2 regions of the Kribbella sp. NPDC058245 genome follow, and region 2 is predicted to be linked to the other one. Evidence: riboswitches for the same ligand, from Rfam matches in the RefSeq annotation. Region 2 holds a riboswitch; the other holds the start of a gene.
The links. A riboswitch is a leader RNA that binds a small molecule or an ion and turns the genes downstream of it on or off. The one in region 2 is predicted to bind cobalamin.
Positions count from the first base shown of each region.

Region 1 (3,406 bases), on a different contig from region 2:
CAACGGCCGAGCCGGGACGCGCTGTTCCCGCGCGTGGTGAAGCACTCGGAGCTGCCGGCCGCGGTGGCGCTGAACGCACTCACCATGCAGGCCGGTCAGCTCGTCGGTCCCGCGCTGGGTGGTGTGCTGGTCGGGACGGCCGGGATCAGCTGGGCGTTCGGGATCGAGTTGGCCGGGCTCGCGATCGCGACTCTCATGTACCTGGGACTCAAGCCGTACCGGGTCGGCGAGCACTCCCAACCACCGAGCCTGCGGGTCATCGGCGAAGGGATCGTGTACGCCGCGCGCCGCAAGGACCTGCTCGGGACGTACGTCGTCGACATGGTCGGGATGTTCATGGCGATGCCGATCGTGCTGTTCCCCGCGTTCGCGACCGACGTACTGAAGGAACCGAAACTGCTCGGTGTCCTTTACAGCGCGGAGGCGGTCGGGGCGATGATCGCGACGCTGACCAGCGGCTGGACCCGGCGGGTGCATCACCACGGCCGTGCCGTCGTGATGGCGGCCGCCTGCTGGGGTGCCGCGATCGGGATTGCGGGGCTCGCGCCGAACATGTGGTTCGCGGTCGTCTTCCTCGCGTTCGCCGGCGCCGCGGACATGGTCTCCGGCCTGTTCCGGTCGGTGATCTGGAACCAGACGATCCCGGATGAGATGCGCGGCCGGCTGGCCGGGATCGAGATGCTCTCCTACATGCTCGGCCCGCTCGGTGGGCAGGCCCGGTCCGGTCTGGTCGCCGACCTGACCAGCGTTCGGACCTCGATCGTCAGCGGCGGAATCCTGTGCGTGGCCGGGGTTGCCGCCACCGGCGCGGCCCTGCGCGACTTCTGGCGGTACGACGCTCGTACCGACGAGCACGCGATTCGCGAACGCGATCTCCGGACCGCGGCCGAGGCCGACGAAGCGTAGGCTTTGGCACACCATGCGTATCCGTCCGGTTGTGCCGCTCGTCGCGCTCGCAGTGCTCGTCAGCGGTTGTAGCGGCCCCGGACAGGAGACGGCTCCTAGCGTGCCGCCGCTGGTGTCGGTTCCGACGATGCCGACCGAGACTCCGTCGGCGACGCCGTCGAGCACTCCGTCATCGTCGAAGGTTGCTGAGACGCTCTGTGTGCGGATGAGTCAGACGCTCGTGCAGGCGACGCTCGGCGTACCGGTCGTGCACATCGAGCCCAGGACGCTGCCCGCCGACTTCGGCGTACCGGCCACGTACGACGTGTGCCAGCTGGGCCTGAGCACTGAAGCGAACGGCCCGGTCCTGCGCGTCGGGGTGTCGGTCCAGCCGGCGACGGCGGCAACGCTGGCGGCGGCGCAGAAGGCGAACAAGGGCGAACCGGCCAAGCCCGTGACGGTCGGCGCGGGCAGCTTTGGGAAGGCCCCCGGCTTCGGGACCAGCGCGTTTGTGGTGTTCCTGCTGGACGGTCGGCTGTACAAGGTCTCCGGGCCGAAGGCGACCCTGGCGAAGTACGTCGTGCTTGCGGAGGAGGTGGTTCGGCAGGTGCCTGGACTGCCTGCGCCGGAGGAGTCGATCACGCGGCCGGACTGTGATCGCGGTTCCTCTGCCGCGGCGAAGGTGCTCGGCGCGCCGGTGCTGAACCGCCGGGACGGGCAGACCGATCTCGGCGACCTGGTCTGCGGTTGGGTGGCCGCGAACGGCGCGCTCTCGACGTCAGTACGTCGTACGGCGAAGGCTGTCGCGTTGATGACGGCGATCCGGAAGACGCCGACCGCCCAGGCGCTCCCGCTGGGTGACGAGGGGTACGTCGACACCGCGACCGGGCGGACCACGATCCGGATCGGCGAGGACAAGCTGGTCGACTTCGTCCCGCTGCCGGCGCGGGCGATCAACCCGGACACCATGACCCAGTTCGCACTTGCGATGGTGTCGCAGTACCGGTGAGGTACTGTGGCGGCGCCGTGGTGTTCGGGAAGCCGGTGTGATGCCGGCGCGGCCCTCGCCACTGTGATCGGGAGTTCACCGGCCGTTCCCTGCTGAGGGGGAGGTCACTGGTCCTGCACTGGGAAGACCAGGTCGGTGGGCGGAATCCCGTCAGCCAGGAGACCGGCCACGGCATGTGATCCGTCCACGAGGTGCTGGAGGAGCGGTTCCGTGCTGCGTAAGTCTGTTGTCCCTGTCCTGCTGCTAGGCCTGCTCGCTGGTTGCGGCACGGCCACTGCGGTCAACCCGCCCGGCTCGACGATCACCGTGCAGAACTGCGGTCTCGACGTCACCGTGAGCGGTCCACCGAAGCGCGTGTTCGCGGCGTACCAACCGGCCATCGAGATGGCGCATGCGCTGGGGATCTCCGATCGCCTGGTCGGTACGGCGTACCTGGACGCGGAGGTGCTCCCGGAGTACGCGACCGCTCAGGCCAAGGCGAAGTACTACAAGAACCTGCCCAGCCGCGAGGAGTTGCTCGCGGCGAACCCGGACTTCGTGCTGTCCGGGTTCAACGACGTGTTCAGCGCCGGTGGTGGCAGTGATCAGAGCTTCGGCAGTCGCAAGAGCCTGGCCGAACTCGGGATCCAGACCTGGATCTTCAGCCCGCTCTGCCCGACCGCCGACGGCCTGGGCGACGAGGCGATCGATCCGTCGAGCGTCTCGATGGACAACGTGTACGCCGATCTGCGCGGCCTCGGGAAGCTGTTCGGGGTCGAGGATCGCGCCGAGGCGGTGATCGCCGACCAGTCCGACCGGATCGCTGCAGTTGAGGCCAAGGTGAAGAACGCGCCGAAGCCGACCGTCGCGATCCTGCGGCCCGGGCTGGAAGGCGGCGGGCTGACCGTCTCCGGCGGTCCGGACTTCGGGACTGTGCTGATCAAGCAGGCCGGTGGCGTGAACGCGTTCGCGGATCTGACGTCGAAGCGGAACGTGAAGATCGGCGTCGAGGAGCTGATCAAGCGCAATCCGGACTACATCCTGATCAGTGGGTGTTGCGATGCCTCGCTCACTCCGGCGTCGACCAAGCCGGATGTGGACAAGATGCTCGCGAACCCGGCCTTCCAGAACCTCAAGGCGGTCCGCGACAAACACGTCGTACCGTGGCTGTTCGCGAACCACTCGGCCGGGGTTCGGGGTGCATACACGACCGAGGACATCGCCAAGACGATTCATCCTGACCTCTTCCGATGAGGTGGCGTGCGGCCGGACTGCTGTTGTGCGTCGCCGTCCTCGCGGGTTCGGTGTTGTTGTCGTTGAGTATCGGGAACCAGCATTTCGGTGCGCATGACGTCTATCTGGCGCTGGCGAACTTCAGCGGGAGCGACAACGATCGCGTGATCCGGTATCTGCGGGTGCCGCGGACTGCCGCTGGGTTGTTAGCCGGGGCGGCGCTTGGGCTGGCGGGTGCGTTGATGCAGGGCGTGACGCGCAATCCATTGGCGGACCCGGGGATTCTCGGGGTGAACGCCG
Region 1 covers NZ_JBHVWY010000003.1:482,128-485,533, reverse strand. Annotated here, with positions in the region: gene ACFVWG_RS08800 (MFS transporter) at 1-906, shown strand, start outside; gene ACFVWG_RS08795 (hypothetical protein) at 920-1,894, shown strand; cobalamin riboswitch at 1,885-2,080, shown strand; gene ACFVWG_RS08790 (ABC transporter substrate-binding protein) at 2,105-3,127, shown strand; gene ACFVWG_RS08785 (FecCD family ABC transporter permease) at 3,124-3,406, shown strand, end outside.
Region 1: it holds a riboswitch for cobalamin, as region 2 does, so the genes downstream of both, ACFVWG_RS08790 (ABC transporter substrate-binding protein) here and cobN (cobaltochelatase subunit CobN) in region 2, are expected to answer to the same signal.

Region 2 (3,406 bases):
AGCTTCCTGGAAACGATGCACCGTGACTTCGAACAGGCGGATGCGCCGCGCAACGTACTGCTGGTGTCGCACGGGCTGACCATGCGGCTGTTCTGCATGCGGTGGTTCCACTGGTCGGTCAAGTACTTCGAGACGCTGCGGAACCCGGGCAACGCCGAAACACGCGTGCTGCTGCGGCAGCCGGACTACCGGTACAAGCTGGACCGACCGTTCGAACAGTGGACGACGACTTACGAGCCGAAAGAACAGGAGCGCGCCGCGTGGTTGTAGAGCAGACCCGTCAGGCAGCCATCGAACTGCTGGAGAGCCTGCGGCCGGCACAGCGCAGTCTGATCCAGGCGCCGTTCGACACCCCGGACCACCAGGATTGGACCTACCTGCCCGGCCACCGGCCCGGACTGCCGCTGTCCGCGCTCAGCCCGGAACAGCAGCAGTTGGCGCAGCGGCTGATCGCCCTTGGCTGCAGCGAACGCGGACTGGCCGACTCACTCGCCGTACTGGATGCTGAGGTGATTCTGCGCGGGCATCCGGTTCCTGCGACCGCAGACTGGCAGGACTCGCTGGCCACGCCGGGCTACTTCCTGCGGATCCTGGGTGACCCCTCCGGCTTCGAGCCGTGGGCCTGGCGGCTGAACGGTCACCACCTGGCGATCCACCTGACGCTGGTCGACGGTGCGATCTCGTTCACACCGTCGTTCATCGGCTCCAACCCGGCCGTCGCCCCCTCGGGCCGGCGCTTCCTGGCTGCGGAGCACGACCTGGGCTTCCAGCTCCTAGATGCTTTGGATGACAGCCAGCGCGCTGTCGCCGTCGTCTCACCCGACGCCCCCGACGACATCCTCACCCGGCACGACCCGGTCGCCGACCCGTCCCTCCTGCACCGCGGACTCGCGTACGGCGACATGACCGCCGAGCAGCGTCAGCTCCTCAGCCTCCTGATCGGCCAGTACGTCGGTCGCGCGGCGGGCCCGATCGGCCTCCTGACCTGGCAGGACCTGACCGAGCAGGGCATGGAGAACCTCACCTTCGCGTGGGCCGGCGAAACCACCCCCGGCATCGGCCACCGCCATTACTACTCCCTGGCCGCCCCCACCTTCCTGGCCGAGTACGACAACACCCAGGACAACGCCAACCACATCCACGCCGTCTGGCGCTCCCACCGCTCCGACTGGGGCACAGACCTCCTCGCCGCCCACTACGCCGCCCACCGCTGACCTAGCGTCCGAAAACACGCTGACCACGTACTGCAAACCTTCGGACGCTGTGGATCAGGCGTTCGCAACGTCCGAAAACACGCCGACGAGGTACTACGGGGCTTCGGACGTTGTGCAGGGGGTCGGATAGGGTTCAGAGGTTCAGCGACAGCTGGGCAGGAACCCGGTGTGAGTCCGGGACGGTCCCGCCACTGTGACCCACCGGCAAGAGACACCGCCGCGGGGAGTCAGGAACTGCTGCTGTCGCACCTCCGGCCGGGGCGTGGATACCCCCAGGAAGGACCGGTTCAGCGTGCCCGCGAACCTGTTGCTGTTGTCTACTGCCGACACTGACCTACTGGCTGCGGCGGAGGCGGGAACCGGCTGGAAGGTCGCGAACCCGGCGCGCCTGGAGCTGTCTGAGCTCGGTCCGCTGCTGGACGCCGCCCAGATCGTGGTGGTGCGGCTCCTGGGCGGTAAGCGCGCCTGGGAGGACGGACTGGACGCCGTACTCGCGTCTGGGAAGCCCGCTGTGGTTGTGAGCGGTGAGGCGGCACCCGATGCGGAGCTGATGTCGCTGTCGACTGTGCCGGCGGGTGCGGTGACCGAGGCGCTGGCGTACCTGCGTGAGGGTGGCGCGGACAACCTGCGGAACCTGGCCGGCTTCCTGAGCGACACCATTCTGCTCACCGGCGACGAATTCGACCCCCCTGCCGCGCTTCCGGCGTACGGGGTGCGGGGGACCTTCACTGATGACGACCGGCCGGTGGTCGGGATCGTCTACTACCGGGCGCATGAGATCGCGGGGAACACCGCATTCGTCGACGTGCTCGCGGCCGAGGTCACCAAGGCCGGTGCGCAACCGCTGCCCGTGTACTGCGGGACACTGCGCGGGCTGGACCCGACGAGCGACGAGAACGCAGGTCTGTTCGAGCTGCTGCGCAAATGCGACGTACTGGTCACCACGCTGCTCGCAGCCGGCGGATCGGTGGCTGCGAACGCCAGCGCCGGGGGTGCGGACGACGCCTGGGACGCGGGCGCGCTCGCCTCACTCGACATCCCGCTGATTCAGGGGCTCGCACTGACGTCGACCCGCGAACAGTGGCTCGCCAGTGACGCGGCGATCAGCCCGCTGGACGCTGCCACGCAGGTGGCGATCCCTGAGTTCGACGGCCGGATCATCACGATCCCGTTCTCGTTCAAGGCGTACGACGCGGACGGGCTGGCGCGGTATGCGCCGGATCCGGAGCGGTGCACCCGGCTGGCCGGGATCGCGGTCGCGCATGCTCGCCTGCGGCACGTCCCGGTGGCCGAGAAGCGGCTCGCGCTCGTGCTTTCGTCGTACCCGACCAAGCACGCCCGGATCGGCAACGCGGTCGGTCTCGACACCCCCGCCTCGGCGGTCCAGCTGCTCGGCAAGCTCGAGGAGGCTGGGTACGACCTCGGCGGCCTCGACCTGAGCGAGTTGCAGGGCGCTGATGGTGCGGACGGGCTGATCCACCGGCTGATCGCAACCGGCGGTCACGATGTCGACTGGCTGACCGACGACCAGCTTGAGAACGCTGTCGCCAAGGTGCCGCTGTCCACGTACGCGAAGTGGTTCGGCCAGGTGCCGGAAACGTTGCGCGAGGCAATGACCGAGGCCTGGGGCGAGGCGCCCGGATCCCTGTACGTCGACACCTCTGGACCCGAGACTGCGATCGCGCTGGCCGCGCTGCGGTTCGGGAACGTCGTACTGATGATTCAGCCGCCGCGTGGTTTCGGCGAGAACCCGGTCGCGATCTACCACGATCCCGATATGGCGCCGTCGCACCACTACCTGGCGGCGTACCGGTGGTTGGAGAACGCGCCGGCCGACGGCGGGTTCGGGGCGCACGCTGTCGTGCACCTGGGCAAGCACGGAACGCTGGAATGGCTTCCTGGCAAGGGCATCGGGATGGCGGCCGACTGCGCGCCGGACGCCGTGCTCGGGAACCTGCCGATGGTCTACCCGTTCATCGTCAACGACCCCGGTGAGGGGACGCAGGCGAAGCGGCGGGCGCACGCGGTCGTGGTCGACCACCTGGTGCCGCCGATGGCGCGGGCCGAGACGTACGGCGACATGGCCAAGCTGGAGTATCTGCTCGACGAGTATGCGACCGTGCAGGCGCTCGACCCGGAGAAGGTCCCGACGCTGCGGGCACAGATCTGGACGCTGATCCAGGCGGCGCAAC
Region 2 covers NZ_JBHVWY010000002.1:273,814-277,219, reverse strand. Annotated here, with positions in the region: gene ACFVWG_RS04815 (phosphoglycerate mutase family protein) at 1-270, shown strand, start outside; gene ACFVWG_RS04810 (DUF3500 domain-containing protein) at 261-1,214, shown strand; cobalamin riboswitch at 1,335-1,471, shown strand; gene cobN (cobaltochelatase subunit CobN) at 1,507-3,406, shown strand, end outside.